One region of the Streptomyces sp. NPDC091377 genome, then DNA from elsewhere that is predicted to be linked to it. Evidence: riboswitches for the same ligand, from Rfam matches in the RefSeq annotation. Region 1 holds a riboswitch; each other region holds the start of a gene.
The links. Region 1 has a riboswitch for cyclic di-AMP ahead of ACIQNG_RS16420 (transglycosylase family protein). Riboswitches for the same ligand answer to the same signal wherever they lie in the genome.

Region 1 (7,400 bases):
CGCGCGGGGGGCGGCCGAGCTGCTGCCGGAAGGCGGCGACATCGGCGTCGGTGGGCTCGGTGCGCGGGGTGGTGGGCGGGGGCGTTTGCATGACTGCTTTCTGCTTCTCTACGGCTCTACGGTTCTGCGGCTCTGCGGTTCTGCTGCGTCTCTACGGCTCTCCCCGCGGCGGCTGCTGTCGCGGCGGCGGGTCGGGCAGGTCGGGGTGGCTGACATCAGCCAGTATGGACGGCCCGCGCGGTTCAGCGCCCGGCCACGTCGGAACGGGCGTCGGAGCGGGCGTCGGACTGGTCGACGCCGTCCCAGACGTTGGCGTACCAGGGCCTGGCCGCCGAGCCGGTGTCGGCGCGGGACTGCTGGGCGGCGTCCGGGTCGATCACGATGTACCCGGTCTCGCCCGGCATCACATAGTGCAGCCGCTCCCGGATCTGCTGCTCGGCGTAGGCGTCGTCCTGCCAGCGTGCCTTGTCGTCCCGCAGTTGTTCGACCCGCTCCTGCGCCTGCCGCTTCCCGCGCTCCAGCTCGGCGATCTCGGCGCGCTGGGCGACGTACTGCCTTATCGGGTAGGCGAGGGCGACGACCAGGGTGCAGACCACGAGGGCGAGGAGCGCGGCGCGGCCGGTCAGCCGGGAGCGACGGGCCTGGCGGCGGGTCTGCGAACGGTAGACCCGCTCGGCGGTCTGCTCGCCGAGCAGCCGCAGCCTGGTCGCGGTGGAGAACCGGTCCCGCTCCTTCACGGCCATGTCCCCGCCTCCCGTTCGATCCGCCTACGGCGACCCACGCGCGTACGTCCCCGCACACGGTACGGGACCGGGTACGGGGACGTACGTACGACGCTTCGTACTGCTGCGGTCAGCCCTTGAAGCGCGGGAAGGCGCTGCGACCGGCGTAGACAGCGGCGTCGTCGAGGATCTCCTCGATGCGCAGGAGCTGGTTGTACTTGGCGACGCGCTCGGAGCGGGCCGGGGCGCCGGTCTTGATCTGGCCGCAGTTGGTGGCGACGGCCAGGTCGGCGATGGTGACGTCCTCGGTCTCGCCGGAGCGGTGGGACATCATGCACTTGAAGCCGTTGCGCTGGGCCAGCTCGACGGCGTCCAGGGTCTCGGTGAGCGAGCCGATCTGGTTCACCTTGACCAGCAGGGCGTTGGCGGCGCCCTCCTCGATGCCACGGGCGAGGCGCTCGGGGTTGGTGACGAACAGGTCGTCGCCGACGATCTGGACCTTGTCGCCCAGACGCTCGGTGAGGACCTGCCAGCCGGCCCAGTCGTCCTCGAACAGCGGGTCCTCGATGGAGACCAGCGGGTAGGCGGCGGCCAGCTCCTCGTAGTACTCCGTCATCTCGGCGGCGGAGCGGTCCTTGCCCTCGAAGACGTAGACGCCGTCCTTGTAGAACTCGGAGGCGGCCACGTCGAGCGCGAGGGCGATCTGCTCACCGGGAACGTAACCGGCCTGCTTGACCGCTTCGAGGATGAGGTCGAGGGCCTCGCGGTTGGAGCCGAGGTTCGGGGCGAAGCCGCCCTCGTCGCCGAGGCCGGTGGACAGGCCCTTGGTCTTCAGCACCTTCTTGAGGGTGTGGTAGACCTCGGTGCCCCAGCGCAGGGCCTCGGAGAAGGACTCCGCGCCGATCGGGGCGATCATGAACTCCTGGATGTCCACGTTGGAGTCCGCGTGCGAGCCGCCGTTGAGGATGTTCATCATCGGCACCGGCAGCAGGTGCGCGTTCGGACCGCCCAGGTAGCGGAAGAGGGGCAGGTCGGACGCCTCGGAGGCGGCGTGCGCGACGGCGAGGGAGACGCCGAGGATGGCGTTGGCGCCGAGCGAGCCCTTGTTGTCGGTGGCGTCCAGGTCGAACATCGCCTGGTCGATCAGCCGCTGCTCGGTGGCGTCATAGCCGACCAGCTCGGGGCCGATCTGCTCGATGACGGCGAGGACCGCCTTCTCGACGCCCTTGCCCTGGTAGCGGTTGGGGTCGCCGTCCCGCAGTTCGATGGCTTCGAAGGCGCCGGTGGAGGCGCCGGAGGGCACGGCGGCACGACCCGTGCTGCCGTCGTCGAGGCCGACCTCGACCTCGACCGTGGGGTTGCCTCGGGAGTCCAGGATTTCCCGGGCTACGACGACGTCGATGGACGGCACGAGCATCTCCTTCGTGAATGTGACGCGTGAATGTGACGCGGTGGGGCAGGGCCCGGCGTGACCGCAGCGGCTCTGCGAGATGAGCCTAACCGGCTCCGGGGGATCGGCCAGCCGGTCTCCCACCCTGTGGACGGAACCGATCGTAAAATGTTTCCGAACGGAACAAAGAGGTTCTCGCGCCAATTCTGGCGGGGGGGGGAGGGGGGACGGGTCCCGCGTTCGGTCGGTTCACACCGGGGTGGTGAGGAAACCGGTTCACAGCAGGGGGGCCAGGAGGTCGGTGTTCACATCTGTACGTGAAAAGCCCCGCCCCGGTGCGTACGGGGGATTCACGCACCGGGGCGGGGGGCCCGTGAGGTCGGGGGAACCGCACGGGGCCTCAATGAGGACGTACCTCATGGGATGAGGGGGTGCCTCAGGTGGGGGGCGAGGCTGTGGGGACGCTGAGCGGCGGCTCGGGGGAGCCATGCGCACGGGCCGGGCGGGCCCGATGACCCCCTTCCCGATGGCCTACTTCAGGTGGAGCTGCTGACCCGGGAAGATCAGGTCGGCGTCGTCCACGATGTCCTTGTTCTGCTCGAAGAGCTTCTGCCAGCCGCCCGCGACGTCGTGGTCGGCGGCGATGGAGCTGAGCGTGTCGCCGGTGACGACCTTGTACTCGCCGTCGCCCTTCTCGACCTTCTGGCCGGTCGGGGTGGTGACGGTCTCCTTCGGCGTGGCCTCGCGCTCCTGCGAACGGGAGGCGCTCTGCTCCTCGGAGGAGCGCTCGTCGCTTCCGCTGTCGCTCTGGGACGGCTGCGACGGCTGCGCGGGGGTGGCCGGGGCGCTCGGGGTGGTGGAGCCGCCACCGGCGTACGGGGTGTTGGACAGGCCCACGCCACACGACGGCCAGGCGCCCTTGCCCTGACCGGCGAGGACCTTCTCGGCTATCTCGATCTGCTGCGCCTTGCTGGCCTGGTCGGCGGTGGCCGCGTACTTCGTGCCGCCGTAGCCGGCCCAGGTCGAGGCGGAGAACTGGAGACCGCCGTAGTAGCCGTTTCCGGTGTTGATGGACCAGTTGCCACCGGACTCGCACTGGGCGACGGCGTCCCACTCGGACGCGGTGGCGGCGGAGGCGTTGCCGGCCGCCATGAGCGGGGCGGCGACAGCGGCGCCGGTGACACCGGCGAGTGTGACGACACGGGTGGCCTTGGACGGACGGCGGTGCTTGCCCTTGCCGGAAAACAGCATGAAGGATCCCCTCACCGACGCCTACGAGGTGAGCTGTCGGGTTCGGGCCGGTTGAGTTGCCCGGCCATGTCCTGTACGCGGCTTTTCGCCTCGTACGACATGGCTTCACCCCAAGCCGCCCCCGGCGTCGAGTCTCCTCAACTGCCGGATACGGCACTTACCTTGGTTCCCCCGCTCCTGCCTACGGCGCTTGCGCGACGAATTTCCCGCTCGGCCACCGGCAGGATTCGGCGTGGCGGCCATCGGGGCTCACTGCTTGCGAGCGGTCATGACCGTAGACACGCGATTCGCCGAATTTCAAAGAGGATCAGGGCTTCTGAGACGCATCCCACACTTTCACCAAACCGGACATTCAGCGCGAACCGTGACGTGAACTCCCGCCACCCCTGCCCCACTTGTCCCTACTCGTCACCCTGGTCGCCGTCCGCCACATCGCCGAGAGTCAGGGTCTGACCGGGGACGATGTGGTGGGGGTCGCCGTCGAGCACCTGCTCGTTCACCCGGTAGAGCGCCCGCCATCCACCGTCGACGTCAAGGGAGTCGGCGATGGACGTCAGCGTGTCCCCGGGGCGGACGGTGTACGAGTCGCCGTCGAGCGAGTCGAGCGTGCCTCGCGCGGCCTCACCGCCCCGCGAGGTCTGCCGGTCGGCGGGCCGAGAGGACTCGGCGGACCCGGCGGACCCGGCGGACGGCTCGGAGGACTGCTCGGACGACCCGGAGGGCCCCGAGGACCCGGAGGGGTCGGCCTTGTCGCTCTTCTGGCCGTCGTCCACGCCCTTGGCGTCACTCGCGTCGGCGGCGTCCTTGCCCGCCCCCTTGCCGGTGCCCCTGTCCGCGCTCTCGTCGGCGCTGGGGCCGCGGTGGCGGCCTGTGCCGGGGAGGGCGCTGGTGTCCACGAGGTGCGAGGCGCCGAGGCTCTGTCGAGGATCGCCCACTTCCTCGCCGTGGGCCGGGGTGGAGGGGTCGGCGGCGGGTTCGGTGGGCGACTCCGAGGGGGACGAACCGGCGGAGCCGTCGCCCGCCCCGCCCGACGGGTCGCCGTTCGAGGGCGAGGAGGAGCCCTGCGAGGGCCCTGACGGGTCTTCGGACGGGCTGCCGGAGGGGGGCGAGGAAGGCGAGGTGGGCGAGGTGGGTGCTGAGTCCCCGGAGGCTCCGGAGTCGCCGTTGCCGTCGGTCCCCTCGGATCCGCCGGACGAATCATCCTTACCGGACGACCCCGTCGACTTGGACGAGTCGGTCAACCCGCCGGTGCCACCGGAACCGTCGCTCTCCTTGCCGGAGGACCCCGGCGTGGCGTCGCCCGCCAGGCCGGTGTCGACACCGGCGGGGTTCTCGTCGTCCCCGAGCCCATGGAGCAGCCCGCAGGTGGACCAGGCGCCGACGCCCTGGTCGGCGAGGATCCTCTCGGCCACGGCGATCTGCTGCGAACGGCTGGCCTGATCCGCGCTCCCCGCGTACTCCAGACCGCCGTACGTCTCCCACGCCTCCTGCGTCACCTGGAGTCCGCCGTAGCGGCCGTTGCCCAGGTCCGCGCTCCACGCGCCACCGCTCTCACACTCGGCGACCGCGTCCCACGTGGTCCCGCCGGCGGCGCTCGCACCCCCGGCACCGAGCAGGGGGATGGCGATGGCTGAGCCGGTGACCCCGGCCGCGACGAGCAGCGCCGGAGCCTGGCGGGGGCGACGGTGACGACCGTTCCCGGAGAGCATGCGGGGGCCTTTCGCGAGACAACGGTGAGCCGCGCGGCGCGTGATGCGCTGCGTCGCGCTGAGGGGTGAAGGTAGCCGGAATCGTTGACTTGTCACAAGTAAATGCCGCGCAGATCACGTGGAGATCACAAAAGTGAGGGCGTGTCATGTTGTGAGTGACCGTCTGTGGATGAGAAGGGGCTGTGGGGTGACTTTCCGTCAGAGGTGGGGGTGGAAATGGGGCGTGAGGGGCGCAATCCGGCCACTGTTCGAGGAGGGCTGACGGTCCGCCGTGTGAGGTTGGTAACTGCCCCTCAGGGGCGGCGATGCGGCCGGGCGGCTTCGGGGGTGAACCGCACCGGCAGCGTCCTCAGCCCTCGCATGATCAAACCGCCCCGCCAGCGCAGTTCGGCCGGATCGGCCCCCAGGCGGAGGTCCGGGAGTCGGGTGAAGAGGGTGGCCAGCGCGCTCTGCCCCTCCAGCCGGGCGAGCGGTGCGCCGAGACAGTAGTGGATCCCATGGCCGTATCCCAGGTGCTGGTTGTCCCGGCGGCCGAGGTCGAGCGTGTCCGGATCGGCGAACCGCTCGGGATCCCGGTCGGCCGCCGCCAGCACCACGAGCACGGGATCGCCGGGCGCGATGTCCTGGCCGCCGAGGGTGAGCGGCTCGGTGGCGAACCGCCAGGTGGCGAGTTCCACCGGCCCGTCGTACCGGAGCAGTTCCTCCACCCCGGTCTCCAGGAGCCCGGTGTCCCCTTCCTCCAGAGCGTGTTGGAACCGGGTGCGCTGGTCGTCGTGGGTGAGCAGGGCGTAGGTGCCGTTGCCGATCAAGTTCACGGTGGTTTCGAAGCCGGCGAAGAGCAGGATGAAGGCCATCGCCGCCGCCTCGTTCTCCGTGAGGTGTTCGCCGTGGTCCGAGGCGCGGATCAGGGCGGAGATGAGGTCCTCGCCGGGCGCGGGGGTGTCGGGGAGTGCTTCGCGCTTGCGGTGGATGAGTTCGGCGAGGTAGCCGCGCATCTTCTTGACCGACCGCGCGACACCGCCCCGGGGGCCGCCGCCGTGCCGGATCATCATGCCCGCCCAGTCCCGGAAGTCGTCCTGGTCCTCGCGCGGGACGCCGAGCAGGTCGCAGATGGCGTAGATGGGCAGCGGGAACGCGAACTCATGGATCAGATCGGCTTCTCCCTTCTCCGCGAAGCGGTCGATGAGCCCGTCGGTCAGTTCCTGCACCCGTGGCGCGAACTCGGCCACCCGGCGCGGTGTGAACGCCTTCGACACCAGCCTGCGCAGCCGGGTGTGGTCCGGCGGGTCGATGTTGAGCAGATGCGTCATCAGTTCGGCCTTGCGCTCGCCCGGGATGCCCGTCTTCCCCTTGGCGTGCGCGGGCTCGTCATGATGCGCGGGGTTCTTGGACAACCGCGCGTCCGCCAACGCCTGCCGGGCGTACGCGTACCGCGTCACCAGCCACGCCTCCACCCCGCTCGGCAGCTCCGTCCACCGCACCGGAGCGTGCTCCCTGAGCCAGGCGTAGGCGGGGTAGGGGTCGGCGGCGAACGACCAGGTGAAGAGGGAGGGGGGTTCCGGGGGCGCGGGTGAGGTTGGGGTCGGGGGCGCGGCTGAGGGGGGTGAGGGGGGTGAGGGGGGTGAGGGGGGTGAGGGGGGTGAGGGGGGTGAGGGGGGTGAGGGGGGTGACGGTGCTGGGGCCTGGTCGGGCGGGGGCTGCCGGTCGGGCGGGGGGTGTTGTGGGTCGTGTGGGGGCTGTGGGTCGGGCGGTAGCTGTGGGGCGGGCTGGTCGGTCACTGTTCGACCGTATCCCGGGCGTTCTCCCTCACCTGCTCCCCTTCTCTCCCCGGGTCCCGTTGCCTCCCGCGGCTCTTGCGGCCTCCTCTTCTCTGATCGCGTCTCTGTAGGTGCGGGCCGCCGCGCGTAGTGCCGCCTCGGGGTCCACGCCCTGTGCCTCGGCGCGGGTGGCCAGGACCAGCAGGTCGTAGCCGATGCCCTCGGTGGGGGGCAGGGGGACGTCCAGGCCCGCCGTCCGGGCGCGGGAGGCCAGCTTCGCGACGAGCGCGAGGCCGGGCTGGTGGAGGGGGATGCCCTCCGTTATCGACGTCCGCCGCTTCTCCTGGGCCTTGGTGCGCAGCCAGTGCTCCTTGACCTCCTCCGGGGTCGTCGCGGTCTCGTCCCCGAAGACATGGGGGTGGCGGTGGATGAGCTTGGCGACGATGCCGGCCGCCACGTCGTCGATGGAGAACGCCGCGCCGTCGTCCTCACCGTCGGTCCGCGCTCTCGCGCCCTCCTCCGCGATCCGGGCGTGGAAGACGACCTGGAGGAGTACGTCGCCCAGTTCCTC
Region 2 (7,400 bases), on a different contig from region 1:
GTCCAGCCGGACGGAGGGGCCGAAGAGCGGCGCCGGGTCGGCCGGGGCCTTGCGCTGCCCCGACGGCCGTACGACATCCGTGCCCGAGACCACGACCGTGCCCGCGCGGCCGTGGTAGCCGATGGGCAGGTGCTTCCAGTTCGGGGTGAGGGAGTCGGTGGCGTCGGGGCGGAACATCCGGCCGACGTTCCGGGCGTGGTGCTCGGAGGAGTAGAAGTCGACGTAGTCGGCGACCTCGAAGGGCAGTCGCAGGGTGACCGAGGACAGGGGGTGCAGCAGCGGCTCGATGACTTCCCGGTGCGCGGGGACCGTGACCCAGGCGGTCAGCGCCCGCCGTACGTCCGACCAGGCGGTACGGCCGGCCGCGAGCAGCGGGCCGAGGGTGGGGCGGGCGAGCAGCGCGTGGTACGGGGAGCCGAGGGCCGCCGCCGCGGCACCGGCGTCCAGGACCCGGTCGCCGAGCCGGACGCCCACGGTCCGCTCCGGTGAACCGGCCGGGGAGAAGACGCCGTACGGGAGATGGTGCGGGCCGAAGGGGTCGCCCTCGGGGACTTCGAAGGGGGACATACGGTTCTGCCTCGCTCTCGTGTGTGCCGGGTGCCGGGTGCCGTTCGCGGGGTGGTCCGTGGAGTGGACTGTGGAGTGCGCTGTGGAGTGGGCTGTGGAGTGGGCTGTGGAGTGGGCTGTGGTGTGTCGTACCACGGGACCAACCCCGCACCAGCCGTGTGACCGCGCCACACGTTACGTGTCCCGGAGCGGATGAGTGCCTGGTCCCCGTGCGCGCGGGGTGTCCCGGCCGACCGCGAGCCCGACCACGTGGGAGTGAAAAGCTGAACCGTTTTCAACGTGGCGATCGAGGGCGTGCGGAGTGAAAGGCCGCATGGTACAGGGGAGTTGGCGGGGGCGGGCGGGACGGGGGAGAACCTGTCCGACGTCCGGTTCGGGCCGGGTCGGTGACGCGTGATGTCCGTATTCTCTGATCATGGCCGCACCCACCGCATATGCCGCGCGCACCACGTACGCACTCGTCGCCACCGACCTCGACGGGACCCTGCTGCGCGGCGACGACACCTTTTCCGACCGCTCGCGGGCCGCGCTCGCGCGGAGCGCCGACGCCGGTGCCCGGCATCTCGTGGTCACCGGCCGGCCGGCCCCCCGGGTGCGCCCGCTCCTGGAGCAGCTCGGCAGCACGGGGCTCGCGGTGTGCGGACAGGGCGCACAGCTCTACGACGCCGGCGCGGACCGGATGGTGTGGTCGGTCACCCTGGACCGGGAGCTGGCCGAGACCGCGCTCGGCAAGATCGAGGCCGAGGTGGGGGAGGTGTACGCGGCGGTCGACCAGGACGGGGTGGAGGGGCTCACCCTCATCGAGCCCGGCTATCTGATGCCGCACCCGACACTGCCGGCCGTGCGGGTCGGGCGGCGCGACGAGCTGTGGGCCGAACCGATCAGCAAGGTGCTGCTGCGCCACCCCGAGCTGTCCGACGACGAGTTGGCCTCGGTGGCCCGCGCGGTGGTCGGTTCGCTCGCCACGGTCACGATGTCGGGGCCGGGGACGGTCGAACTCCAGCCATGCGGGGTGACCAAGGCGACCGGGCTGGCGCTGGCGGCCCGGCGGCTGGGGGCGCGGCCCGAGGACACCATCGCGTTCGGGGACATGCCGAACGACATCCCGATGTTCGTCTGGGCCGGTCACGGGGTGGCGATGGCCAACGCGCACCCCGAACTCAAGGCGGTGGCCGACGAGATCACCATGTCGAACGAGGACGACGGCATCGCCGTCGTCCTCGAACGCCTCTTCCCTTGAGGGAGAGAGATCCCTTGGGGGACGAGAGATCCCTCGGGGGAACAGGGAGGTCATTCTCCTTTGCGGGCCCCAACCCGCAAAGGAGCCGCCGGGTCGTGCGGTTCTGTCAGTACGCGCCGAAGACGTTGTCGATCGAGCCGTAGCGGTCGGCCGCGTAGTTGCAGGCGGCGACGATGTTGGCGATCGGGTCGTACGGGTCGTAGGCGGTGCCCTGCACGTGGTACGCGGCGAAGGTCGGGTCGATCACCTGGAGCAGGCCCTTGGAGGGGGTGCCGGCGGCTGCGTTGGAGTCCCAGTTGTTGATGGCCGCCGGGTTGCCGGAGGACTCGCGCAGCACATTGCGGTGGATGCCGTCGTAGCTGCCGGGGATGCCGTTCTGGGCCATGATGTCGAGCGACTGGCGGATCCAGCCGTCAAGGGTGTTCGGGTAGGCGGAGGTGGCCGCCGTGACGACCTCGGGGGTGGCCGCGGAGGCGCTGGTCGCGCCGAAGAGCGGAAGCGCGAGCACGGCGGCGCCGGTACCGGCGAGGGCGAGCTTGCGGGTGATGCGGCGCATCCGGGCGGGGCGGGGCGCGGTCGTCGCGGCCGGCGGGACAGACGTGGGGACGGACATGGGTGGGTTCCTCTCCGGCGCCTGCGAGGTGAGCTGTCGGGTTCGGGCTGGGAGGTGCCCGGCCGGCCCTGACGGGCGCGGCTTCACCCCGAGCCGTCCGGAGTGTCGTGTCGGGTCTGGCCCTCGTACGACGTCCGGCGCGGCGACTTACCTGGGTCCCCCGCTCCTGCCGTGGATCTTGTCTAGGTGGGTGCGGGCGGCGGCAGGATGAGGCGTCCGCCCGACTGGCCGGGAACGTATGCGAAGCCCATGTCCGAAACAAGTGGCGGAGTCACAGAATGGCGACTTTTGATCTTCATCCGGGGATATGCCGCGCATGATCCTTTGCTACCGGAAAGGTTCAACTCCCGATAAAGGGGCGGCGGATAGGAGGATCGCCGGAGGGGTTCCATGAAAGCGAGAAAGTGAGCCAAGTCACGCGCGTGCGCAAGAGTGGCAAAACGGGCAATGAACCCAAGTGCCTATTAATCAGCGGGCCATGGAATCCGCTGCTCCCATGTGTGGTGGAAGACCACCTCGGCCCCCTCGGAGCACATCACCTCATTTACCGCCAAGAGGTCGCCCGAGAGGCCGTCCAAGAGGTCGCCCGAGAGGCCGTCCGAGAGGCCGTCCGAGAGGCCGTCCGAGAGGCCGTCCGAGAGGTCGCCTTCTTCGTGGTTCGCGCGGTCGTCCGCGAAGGCCGTGCGGTCCGTGTGTCGGAGTTCCGATCGGGTATGGACGGTCGTGGCCCAGGCGGTCTCGGGGCGGTGGAGCCGGATCGTCCGGTCCGAGCGGACGAGCGCGGACCGCGCGTCGCCGTCGCGGACCGTGTACGACTCCCGGGTCTCCTCCGTGACCTCCAGGCCGTCCGGGTGCGCGTGGGTGCCGTTCTCGCGGGGGGTGACGTCGAGCCGCCACTCGTCCCCGGCCGGGTCCCGCACCACCAGCCGCTCGGGGTCGGGCGGGTCCAGCGGGGCGTGGGTGGCGACGCCGAGGGGTTCGGCCTGCTCGGGCTCGGGGAAGCCGATGTCCGGCCGGTCGTCCGGGGTGGCTTGATCGGTGGGGCGGTCCTGGTCGGCGCCCCCGGCCCCGGTCCAGTTGGTGTTTTGTGGGTAAATGCCGGTTTCGTGGTGGCGGACCGGCAGTTCGAAGACGCTTCCCTCCGGGTCGAGGGTGAAACCGGCCTCGGAGCCGGGGGCGGGCCAGAACCAGGGCCAGTACGCGGAGGAGACGGCGAGCCGGACGGTGTGGCCGGGCGGGAACGCGTACCCGGCCGCGCCCAGGTCGAAGGAGACCTCCTCTGCCGCACCCGGCGTCCACGGCACGGCCCCGCCCTCCGCCTCGGGGGCGTGGAGCCGGCCGCCGAGCCGGAACGCGCCCCGGGTCACCAGGGTTGAGGAGCCGTCCGGGGCGACGTCGCAGAGCCGGGCGACCACCTGACCGCGCGGCACCTCGCGGCGCAGCCGCAGCCGTACGCGCGCTCGCCCCAGTACCCAGGTCTCCGCCCCGAGCGGAACGTCGAAGCAGACCGACCGCGCGTCCTCCTCCCGCTGGTCCGGCGGCAGATCGGCGTCGCCCCCGCGCGGGAGGAAGGCGCCCGCGTCGACCCCGGTGTGGAGGGGGGACCGGACGAGCCGGGGGGCGCCCCGGAGGGCGTAGGTCACCCGGGTCACGTCGGGGGAGGGCCAGCCGGCCTCGCCGATCCAGCGGCCGGGCAGGGTGCGGTACGTGGTGGCAGGAGGGTGCGTGGCGATGACGTACGCGCGCAGGAGGGGCTCGGCGAGGGCGCCCGTGTCGGTGTCCTTCAGCCAGTGGTCCCACCAGCGCAGGGTCTCCTGGAGGAAGCCGATCGCGGGGCCGGGTGGCCGGTCCCGGTCGGGGTAGGTGTGCGGCCAGGGGCCGATCAGCCCGCGGACCCGGTCGGGGGGCAGGTGCGCGATCAGGCGGAGGACGGTGTCGTGGTCCGGGTCGTGCCAGCCGCCGACGGCGAGGACGGGGGCGGTGGACGCCGTGAGGCCCGTGAGGGCCGTGCGGCCCGTGAAGGGGGTGACAGTGGTGACGGTGGTGAGGGGCGGGAAGGTGTCGTGGGTGTACGACGGTGGCTCCAGCCCCGCCAGGCGGCGCAGCCACAGTGCGCGCCAGGCCGGGCCCGCGTGGTGCGGGTCGGGCGGGAGGGCGGCGTCGGTGAGGGTGGCCGCCGCCCGGCTGTACGCGCCGCCGGTGAGGGCGGAACCTCCCGTACGGTGCCGGTCGTTGTCGTAGCGGTCGTCGGAGGCGCCGTCGGAGGCGCAGACGCTGACGACCGCCTTGAGCGGCTCGGGCGCGAGGGCCGCGGTCTGGAGGGCGAGGGTGCCGCCCCGTGCGATCCCGAACATGCCGACCTCGCCGTCGCACCACGGCTGTGCCGCGAGCCGGTCCACGACCTCCGCCGCGTCCCGCGCCGGGTGCCCGGCCCCGGGGACGCCCTCGCTGTTGCCGTGTCCGCGCGCGTCGACCCGGACGGAGGCGTAGCCGTGGCCCGCGTACCAGGGGTGGCGCTGGGCGTCGCGCGCCGCGGTCCGGTCGGTCAGCCGGGACGGGGTGTACTCCAGGAGGGCCGGTACGGGCTCGCCGCCCAGCGGGCGCCAGACGCGGGCGTGGAGCAGGGTCCCGTCCGTGAGGGGTACCCGGAGGTCTTCGTGAACCGTCTCGTGGGGGAAGGACGTACGAATGTGCATCAGGGTGTGGTCCCTAGGAATGCGGTCGTGCGGGGGGCGGCCCCGTCGTGGGGGGCGGGGTCGTGGGGCGGCTGAAAACCGTGGGGTCGTCCCGCGCGCGGCGGTCCGACCACCGGGGCGGTCACGGTATGGAATCGGGACACCCTCGCCCACTTCCCTACAACTCTATAAATGTCCACTCATATCAGGTGATCAGAAAGATACCGGGCGTGATCCGATAGCGCCCGGCCTGCGCGGGTGGGCGGCAGCGGTGATCGAAACATGACCGGATACGCTGGCGTGAGTGGTGGCAGCGACCTATCGACAAACCGGGTAATCGCCAGTAGACACCAGCAGACAGGAGACCCCTCGTGACCGTCGTCGGGCCGTTCGGGCTGAGCGTGCGGGACCAGGCTCTGGAAGCCGATGTCCAGGCCGGATTGGTTGCTGTCGAGGAAGGGCTGCTAGACGCCACCAAGAGCGAGGTCCCGTTCATCACGGAGGCCGCCCAGCATCTGGTGCGGGCCGGTGGCAAAAGATTCCGGCCACTGCTGGTGATGCTCGCCGCGCAGTTCGGCGACCCCTACGCGCCCGGCATCGTGCCCTCGGCCGTCGTCGTGGAGCTGACCCATCTCGCCACGCTCTACCACGACGATGTCATGGACGAGGCCGCCGTTCGGCGGGGGGTGCCCAGCGCCAACACCCGCTGGGGCAACTCCGTCGCCGTCCTCACGGGTGACTTCCTCTTCGCCCGTGCCTCGCACATACTGGCCGACCTCGGACCGGAGGCGGTGCGGGTACAGGCCGAGGCGTTCGAGCGGCTGGTCACCGGCCAGATCCTGGAGACCGCGGGCCCCGCCGACGGACGCGACCCGGTCGACCATTACCTCGATGTGCTCGGCGGCAAGACCGGCTCCCTGGTCGCCGTCGCCTGCCGGTTCGGCGCGATGATGTCCGGCGCCGACGAGTCGGTGGTCCATGTGCTCACGCAGTACGGCGAGCGCCTCGGAGTCGCCTTCCAGCTCGCGGACGACGTCCTGGACATCGCCTCCGACACTCATGAGTCCGGCAAGACGCCCGGCACCGACCTGCGCGAAGGCATCCCCACCATGCCCGTGCTGCGGCTGCGGGAACGCGCGGCGCAGCTGGGGCTCGCCGAGGACCTCGCGCTGTGCGAACTGCTCGACTCCGACCTCACCGACGACCGTCGGCACGCCGAGGCGCTGACCGCGCTGCGCGCGCACCCCGCGCTGGAGCAGGCCCGCCGCGACACCGTGCGGTACGCCGAGGAGGCGCGGGCCGCGCTCGCGCCGCTGCGGGAGTGCGACGCCCGGGGGGCGTTGGTGGAGCTGTGTGACGCGGTGGTGCACCGCGCCGGGTGAGCGCCCGGCGGGGTGCGTCGCCTCCCGTGTCCCCTACGGGTTGGGGGTAGTCGATCAGGGTTGTGTCATACCGCAGCAGTACACCGAGTTGACTCTGGGGTCTGACGCTTCTCGCCTGGTGATTTGGTCAGATGGTGCGTACGGAAAGGCACCACTCCTCACCGATTCGGGTGAGAATGGCGGCTCAGCGTGCGACCAGCGCACGGACGCGTAGAGACGGACGCGTGGAGACGGAAGCCGCCGCCGACACGGAGGTAACGCACACATGGCACCGTACGAATCCGACGACAGCGCGACGGCCGCGGGCGCCGACGACCGGCGGGCGAGCCGGCGCAAGAAGGCCGCCCGCTACGTCGTCCCGGTCGCGGTGACGGGGGTGGCGGCGGTGACCATCGGACTGGTCCCGGCGATCGCCGACTCCGGCAGCCCCGACCTGCCCGGGATCAGCGCGCAGCAGCTCGTGCAGAACATCGCCGAGTCGGACACCGAGCGGCTGTCCGGCACGGTGAAGATCACCACCGATCTGGGGCTGCCGAACCTCGGCGGTCTGGAGAGCGGTCTGCTGTCCGGCGCCGCCCAGGGCGGACCGGGCGGCGGCGAGGGCTCCTCGGCCGACCCGTCCAGCAAGCTCACCGAACTCGCCGCCGGCACGCACACGCTGCGCGTCGCGGTGGACGGCCCCGACAAGCAGAAGCTGTCGGTGCTGGAGAAGGGGGCCGAGTACAGCCTGATCCACAACGGCAAGGACGTCTGGGGCTACGACAGCGCCTCCAACGAGGTCTACCACTCGACGTCCCCCGAGGGCGCCGATGCCGAGAAGGACGTCCCGGCCACGCCCAAGGACTTCGCCGAGGAGGCGCTGAAGGCGGTCGACGGGACCACGTCGGTCACCGTGGACGGCACCGCGCAGGTCGCCGGGCGCG
Region 3 (7,400 bases), on a different contig from region 1:
GTGATCATGTCGCCGTTCGCGCACCCCCTGTTCACCGTGCTGACCGGCATCGGCTTCGGTGTCGCGGCGGCCACCGGACCGGGCCGACCCCTGCGCAAGGCCCTGCTGCCGCTGGCCGGGCTGCTGCTGGCGATGGGGGTGCACGCCTTCTGGAACGGCTCGGCCGGCTTCGGCGACCACGGCTTCCTCGCGGTCTACGCCGGGTTCATGGTGCCCGTGTTCGGGCTGCTGACCTGGCTGGTGATCTGGGCCCGGCAGCACGAGCTGCGGGTGGTGCGGGAGGAACTGCCCGCGTATGTCGCCACGGGCTGGTTCTCCCCCGCCGAACCGTTCGCGCTGGGCTCGATGCGGGCCCGCCGACTGGCCCGGCGGGACGCGGGCCGGCACCTGGGCCGACCGGCCGCCCGCGCGGTGGCCGCGTACGAGTCGTACGCCACCTCCCTCGCGGTGCTACGGCGCCGGGGCAGCCGCGGCCGGGCGGGCGCCGACTTCGTCCGGCGCGAACGGGAGTTGCTGGACGCGCTGTGGCAGCGCCGCGAGACCGCCCGCCCCGCCCTCGAACAGGCGGCCCGCACCATCGCCCCACCGCCCCCGGTCCCCGCCCCGCCCTGGCAGCCGTGGCCACCCTGGCAGCCCTGGCAGCCCTGGCAGCCGTACGGCGCGGGCGCCTGGCCCCCGCACCCGCACCCGCACCCGCACCCGCACCCGCACCCGCACCACCCTCACGGCGGCCCCGCACCGAACCCGTCGCATCCGTCGCATCCGCCACATCTGCTATATCCGTCGCATCCGTCGCATCCGCTACATCCCCGGCCCACGACAGACCGGCAGCCCTGACGCCGGGGGGTTGTCGTCAGGGCTGCCGGGGTTCGGGGGGCCAGAGGCTCAGCAGGTGTCCAGGGATCGGGGCATCAGCGGAGGCTCTGGGAGCGGAGGCTCACGGCATCAGGGGTTGAGGCCCTTGCCGCGCAGCCAGGACAGCGGGTCGAGGGCGCCGCCGGAACCGGTGTGGACCTCCATGTGGAGGTGGGCTCCGGTGACATTGCCGGTGGCGCCGACGCGGCCGATGACCTCGCCGGTGGTGACCTTCTGGCCGACGCTGACACTGATCGAGGACTGGTGGGCGTACCAGATCTCGGTGCCGTCCTCCAGGGTGAGCACGGTCTTGTAGCCGTACGAACCGTCCCAGCCGGCCTGGGTGATGGTGCCGGTGTGCACGGCCTTGAGCAGCGTGCCGGTGGGGGCGGCGAAGTCGAGACCGGTGTGGTAGCCGGAGGACCACAGCGAACCGGCCTGGCCGTAGGTCGAGGTGAGGGTGTACGAGGAGGTCGGCAGCGCGAACTGCTTGGCCAGCTTGGCCAGTCGCTCGGCCTCGGCCTTCTTGCGGGCCTCCGCCTCGGCCTTCTTCTCGGCCTTCTTCTTCTCGGCGGCGGCCTGGGCCTTGGCCTCCTTCTCCGCCTCGGCCGCCTTGTCGGCGGCGGCCTTCTCGGCGGCGGCCTGGGCGTCCTTGGCGGCCTGCTCCTCGATCTGCTGCTGCTGGTTCTCGGCCTGCGCCATGATCCGGGCGCGCAGCGCCTCCCCGGCGTCGGCGGAAGCCTGCCCGGAGTCGGGCGTGGCCGTGCCGAGGCCGCTGAGCGGGGCGGCGTCGGTCGGGTCGACGGGCTCCGGTTCGGTGTCGTCGGAGCCGAAGGAGACCGAGCCCAGGTCGGGCATGGACAGGGAGACCGGCGGCTTGCCGGTCTGGGCGGTCGCCATGCCACCGGCGCCGACGGCGGCTATGACACCCACGCCGAGCACGGTGGAACTGCGGGCGAGACCGCCGCGCTGCTTGGCGACCCGGTGCCGGCCGCGGACCGGGCGAACGGTCTCCGCGGTCGGGTTCCATTCCTCCCACGGGCCCTCGTCGGTGCGGGGGCCGCCGTAGACGACGGTGCCGGTGTCGTCGGTGCGCTGGGCGGGGACGAACGAGGCCACAGGAGCAGGCCGGTTGGACGCCACGTAGGCGTACTCCTTTCCTTCCCTCTCGCCTACCGGGTTAGCTGACGGGTTCGGAGCAGGAAGGTCTCCTACGCGCGTAAACCGACCATGCGTGCATGGCGGACGACGCCCGATTCACCCCAAGTTGGTGGTTCCCCGGTTCCCTCGCGGGATTCGGCGCTCGCGCGCGGAGCCGACTCTGGTGACGGCTGGTACGACCGCGCTGCGTTATCGGACGTTAATAGAACCCAGGGGTGATTTCCAAGCGGTTCCTCTTGATCCTTCCCGCTCTTACGCCGGACGTAAGGGTCATGAGCGGTTGAAATCGGGCTACTTGACCCCCAGATTTGACGGTCCCGCTACACATCAAAATGGCGATGGTAACGCAGATGTTATGCGGAGGGGGGTCATTCGCTTACCCGCTGTGACGAAGCCGGGAGCCCCTCGGACGCGTCGGCCGGCCGACGCACCGCGAGCAGCGCCATGTCGTCCGTCATCCCGCCCCCGGTGTGCTGCCGCACCTCCTCCGCCAGCGCGGTCAGCAGGGCGTCCGGCCCGGTGAAGGTCCGCCCCAGGAGCCGCATCTCCGGCTCGAAGAAGACGCCGTGTCCGTCGCGCGCCTCCGACAGCCCGTCGGTGAACAGCAGCAGCGTGGCCCCGCCCGGGAACTCCGCCTCCTGCGCCCGGTCCGGCCAGCTGCCCAGCTCCCCCATCCCGAGCGGCAGCGCGGGTTCGACGGACGACAGGGTCCGCACCGTGCCGTCCGCGTGCAGCAGCAGCGGCTCCGGATGCCCCCGGTTCACCACCCGTACGACGCCGCTCCCGTGCGGGATCTCGGCCAGCACGGCGGTGGTGAACCCCTCGAACGCGTCGAGCCCGTCCCGCCGGGTGCCCTCGCGCGCCAGCGCCCGCTCCAGCCGCTCCGCCACCGCCTCCAGCGTCGCCTCCTGCTCCGCGGCCTCCCGGAACCCGCCGATCACCACGGCGACGGCCCCGATCGCACCCATGCCCTTGCCCCGCACGTCCCCGACCACCAGCCGCACCCCGTGCGGAGTGTCCTGTACGGCGTACAGGTCGCCGCCGACGAACGCGCCCGCCTGCGCCGCCTCGTAGCGGGCCGCGATCTCGAAACCGCCGATCCGCTCGTCCGGCTCGGGCAGCACCGCGCGCTGGGCCGCCTCGGCGATCTCCCGGGCCGTGGCGAGCCGCTCGTCGCTGCGGCGGGCGACCATGTTGATCAGCAGGGCGAGTCCGGCGACCGTCACGACCGTGATGGTCTCGGTGAGGGCCTCCGCGCCGTAGTACGAGTCGAGCAGGAGATGCACCAGGAGGACGACCGCCACGGCCACGCATCCGGTGACCAAGGTGTAGCGCCGCCCGAAGAGCGGGGCCGCGACCAGCGGAGCGGCCGTGAAGAACGGCACGGCGGTGAACTGGTTGGGCATGAGCAGCTCGTAGACCAGCCCACCGGCGATCAGCAGCGCGGGCACCAGCCGGACGTAGCGGCGGGTGTAGGAGATACGACGGGTGGGGGCCCCGGTGTGCGGCCCCTCGCCCTGCCCGTCACCCGGCCGCACCACGTGTCTCCCGCGTATGTCCTCGCCGACCACAGCCCCGCCCCATTCGTCCAGAGTTGCCGGAGCGGGGCGGCCGGGCGAGCCGGGCGGGCCGACCGGATGAAACGACAACCGACCTGAGTGAGAGAAGACACCGGAGAACGAGAGGACGCGCCGGGGGTGCGGGAAACACTCAGGGCCGGAATCCTTGATCTGGATTCCGGCCCTGAGCCTTGAGTAGCGGGGACAGGATTTGAACCTGCGACCTCTGGGTTATGAGCCCAGCGAGCTACCGAGCTGCTCCACCCCGCGTCGGTAAACACAACTATACGTCATCCGCGGGACCCCCAGCACCAGGGTTTACGGGGCGTCGGCGTGGGTGAGCGTCTCCCAGGCCACGAAGTGGTCGTCGGTACCGGCCGGACGGGAGTGGGCGACCAGCCTGCGGGTGGCCGGGAGCGGGGTGCCGAGACGGTTCTCCAGCTGGTTGAGGGCGACCTCCAGGTCCGGCCCCATGTCCCGTTCGACCCGGCCGCCGCACAGCCACCCGGGCGCGGGCGCGCCCTCCTGGTACGGCGCGTGCAGCTCCAGCGCCGCCTTGAGCCGCGCGGCGGTGTCGTCGTCGTACAGATCCACGCCCTGGTGCCGGGCCGTCTCGGCGACATGGGCGGTGGCGGCGACGGCGTGCCCGACGTGGGCGAAGCCGCGGCAGGTCTCCTGGGTGAGGCCGTCCTTGCGCAGGTGGAAGAAGGTCGGGACGCGCTCGCGGAAACGTCTGAGGGCGGCGTCGAAGGTCGCGCGGTCCTCCAGGAACACGGCGATGGAGAGGGCGGCGTCGGTGGTGACGAGGTCCCGGCCGCCGTCGCGGTCGGGAGCGCGCCCGGTGACGTACGGGAGGTGGGCGGTGCGGAGCATGGCCTCGAAGCGGCGCACCCGGTCCTCGGGCCAGTCGGCGCCGGGGGTGTGCCGGACGATCTCGGCGGCCCGCGCCCAGGTGCTGCCCGCCCACCCGGCCTGGAGCCCGGCGTCGGCGTGGGTGTGCCGCTTCAGCCGTGCCGACCAGGCGTCCATGATCTCGGTGGCCTTCGCGGCATGCCGCCGTTCGCCGGTGACGGTGAACAGCAGGGCCTGGGTGTAGGCGGCGATGGCGTCCTCACGCTCCTCGACACAGCCGGGGCCCGCGTGGTCGCCGGACGGGCAGGACACGTCCGTACGGGGGCGGGCCCGGTACTCGTGGGAGCCGTACCTGCTGTCGCGCATGTCGCGATACGCCTTCAGCCAGGGTCGGCGGCCCGAGGTGACCCGCTCGCGCAGGGCGTCGAGCTGGGCTCCCCCGACCAGGACGCCGGGGTGGGTGAAGGGCCGGTCGGCGGGGAGGGAGCGGGTCATGGCCCGCGAGCCGGCGTCCAGGGTGCCGCAGGAGGTGAGGGAAAGGAGGGTGGCTGTGAGGGCCGCCGCGAGGGCGAACCTGCGGGCTCGTGCGCTGCGGGCCGGTGCGCTGCGTGCGCGTGCGCTGGGTGCGCGTGTGCTGGGTGCGCGTGTGCTGCGTGCGCGTGTGCTGCGTGCGCGTGCGCTGCGTGCGCGTGCGCTGCGGGCCCTGCGGGTCGTGGGGGTCACGCGCTCCCTCCCCGCCGACCGGCCCTTCACCCGCATCGCCGCCTCACCCGCATCGCCGCCTTCGAGTCGCCGCGTCCACGTCGCCACTTCCGCCGTCCCGGCGACGGCCCGGCCGGTGGCCGGGTTCCTGGCAGCGTGCCGGTGGGGGATCGGGGACGCATCCGGTGGTGGGCCGTTCGGCCCCCGGCCTTCAGGCCCCGGCCCTTCAGCTCCCAGCCTTCAGCCTTCCGCCTTCGGCCTTCAGCTCCCATCCCTCGGCCTTCAGGCCCCGGTTTCAGGCCCCGGCTCGTTCGCCCGACGCGGGGTCAGGCGAGGAGGTGGGCGTTCGGCGCCTTGGCCCGCCGTTCGTACTCCGGGAGTACGACGACCGTGGCGCCCTCCGCCGTCAGCAGCCCGTTGCCGTCCGCGCCCGGGACGAAGGTGTCCGGCTCACGCCACGCGGTGACGACCCTCCGCACCCCGGCGTCGAGGATCAGCCGCGCGCAGGGCCGGGGCCGCGAGGCGCGGCGGGCGCACGGCTCCAGGCTGCTGTAGACGGTGGCGCCGGGCAGGCGGGGGTCGGCGGTGTCCAGCTTGGCCAGGGCCGCCTCCTCGGCGTGCACGGCGGGGTCGCCGCCCTCGCGGGAGTACCCCCGGGCCAGCTCGGTGCCCTCCTCTGCGACCACCACCGCGCCGACGCTGAAGGCGGTCCGGGAGGGCGGGCAGAGCGCGGCGAGGTCGCAGGCGAGGCGGAGCCAGTGGTGATCGGCGGGGGTGGCCCCGTACCGCGCCCGGTCCCGCGGCGGCTCCTCGGGCGACCCGTGCCGTACGTCGTAGCGCATCAGTACGACGTCGTCGATGCGGCGGGTCTCCAGGAGCCGGAGACGGCCGGGCGGGTAGCCGGCGCCGGGGCCGAAGAGGCGGGGGGCGGTGGGGTCGCCGACGAAGAGGGGGGCGAGGACGAGGTGGAGTTCGTCGGCGAGGCCCTGGTTGAGGAGCTGGGTGTGGACCGTGCCGCCGCCCTCGACCATCAGCCGCCGTACGCCGCGCTCGTCGTGGAGATGGGTGAGTACGGTCCGCCAGTCGACGGCGTCCGTGCCGAGCGGGACGACGTCGGCGGCGAGACCGGCGCGACGGGCCCGCTCGGCGCCCCGGTCGGTGGTGTAGAGCACCTTGTCGCCGCCGGTGTGCCAGAAGTGCGCGGCGGGGTCGAGGTCGCCCGAGCCGCTGACGGTGACCTTGAGGGGGTACGCGGGGCGCCCGGCGGCGACCCGGGCCGCGCGCCGCTCGGCGGAGTTCACCAGCAGCCGGGGGTTGTCGGCGCGGATCGTGCCGGCGCCGATCAGGATGGCGTCGGAGGCGGCCCGTACCTCGTCCACCCGCTCGAAGTCGGCGGGGCCGGACAGCAGCAGCCGGTCGGGGCCGGTGTCGTCCAGGTAGCCGTCGAGGGAGACGGCCGCGGAGAGGAGGACGTGCGGGAGGGACCTGGGGGACATGGGCGCCTTCCATGCGACATCTACTTGGTTCAAGATTGAAGCAAAACTACACTGACGGCATGACGACTCGCTGGCTCACCCCGGACGAACAGCGTGCCTGGCGCGCGTACCTGGGGGCCACCCTCCTCCTGGAGGACACGCTCGACCGGCAACTCCAGCAGCAGGCCGGCATGCCGCACCTGTACTACTCCGTCCTCGCCACCCTCTCCGAGGCCGAGGAGCGGCGGCTGCGGATGACCGATCTCGCCGAGCGGCTGAAGATCACCCGCAGCAGGCTGACGTACGCCGTCACCCGGCTGGAGCGGGACGGGCTGGTCCGGCGCGAGGACTGCCGGTGGGACAAGCGGGGCAGTGTGGCCGCGCTGACGGACGAGGGGCTGGCCACGGTGGAGCGGGCGGCGCCGGGGCATGTGGAGACGGTCCGGGCGGCCCTCTTCGCCCACCTCACACCCGAGCAGGTGGGTCAGCTGGAGGAGATCTTCACGGGGGTCACCCGGGCGATCCAGGGCGAGGATCCGAGGAAGGCGCCGGGGAGTGTGCCGTGGCTGCGGCGGTCGACGCCGGGGGCGCCGCCGAAGTCCTGCGGGGAGACCGGCCCTCGGGCCGAGACCGACGCCCCGGTCGAGACCGGCACCCGGGCCGAGACCGGCACCCCGGTCGAGATCGACGCCCAGGCCGAGACCGGCACCGCGGCCGAGATCGAGGCCCCGACCGAGACCGACGCCCCATAGGCAACGGCACCCCCATCTGCCACCCTGGCCGTTCCCATCTCCCT

Region 2: another riboswitch for cyclic di-AMP. It lies ahead of ACIQNG_RS00950 (transglycosylase SLT domain-containing protein); the one in region 1 lies ahead of ACIQNG_RS16420 (transglycosylase family protein).
Region 3: another riboswitch for cyclic di-AMP. It lies ahead of ACIQNG_RS19015 (M23 family metallopeptidase); the one in region 1 lies ahead of ACIQNG_RS16420 (transglycosylase family protein).

Annotation. Positions count from the first base shown of each region.
Region 1 covers NZ_JBIVUE010000006.1:369,899-377,298, reverse strand. Annotated here, with positions in the region: gene ACIQNG_RS16435 (DUF501 domain-containing protein) at 1-91, opposite strand, end outside; gene ACIQNG_RS16430 (septum formation initiator family protein) at 243-743, opposite strand; gene eno (phosphopyruvate hydratase) at 853-2,139, opposite strand; gene ACIQNG_RS16420 (transglycosylase family protein) at 2,644-3,363, opposite strand; cyclic di-AMP (ydaO/yuaA leader) riboswitch at 3,367-3,562, opposite strand; gene ACIQNG_RS16415 (transglycosylase family protein) at 3,765-5,072, opposite strand; gene ACIQNG_RS16410 (cytochrome P450) at 5,366-6,553, opposite strand; gene ACIQNG_RS16405 (nucleoside triphosphate pyrophosphohydrolase) at 6,879-7,400, opposite strand, start outside.
Region 2 covers NZ_JBIVUE010000001.1:193,541-200,940, forward strand. Annotated here, with positions in the region: gene fahA (fumarylacetoacetase) at 1-567, opposite strand, end outside; gene ACIQNG_RS00945 (HAD family hydrolase) at 983-1,807, shown strand; gene ACIQNG_RS00950 (transglycosylase SLT domain-containing protein) at 1,914-2,363, opposite strand; cyclic di-AMP (ydaO/yuaA leader) riboswitch at 2,426-2,575, opposite strand; gene ACIQNG_RS00955 (CocE/NonD family hydrolase) at 2,885-5,116, opposite strand; gene ACIQNG_RS00960 (polyprenyl synthetase family protein) at 5,467-6,477, shown strand; gene ACIQNG_RS00965 (outer membrane lipoprotein carrier protein LolA) at 6,743-7,400, shown strand, end outside.
Region 3 covers NZ_JBIVUE010000008.1:22,325-29,724, forward strand. Annotated here, with positions in the region: gene ACIQNG_RS19010 (PrsW family intramembrane metalloprotease) at 1-837, shown strand, start outside; gene ACIQNG_RS19015 (M23 family metallopeptidase) at 946-1,998, opposite strand; cyclic di-AMP (ydaO/yuaA leader) riboswitch at 2,010-2,167, opposite strand; gene ACIQNG_RS19020 (PP2C family protein-serine/threonine phosphatase) at 2,385-3,554, opposite strand; tRNA gene ACIQNG_RS19025 (tRNA-Met) at 3,772-3,845, opposite strand; gene ACIQNG_RS19030 (alginate lyase family protein) at 3,894-4,922, opposite strand; gene ACIQNG_RS19035 (dihydrofolate reductase family protein) at 5,456-6,625, opposite strand; partial or broken gene ACIQNG_RS19040 (MarR family winged helix-turn-helix transcriptional regulator) at 6,685-7,206, shown strand.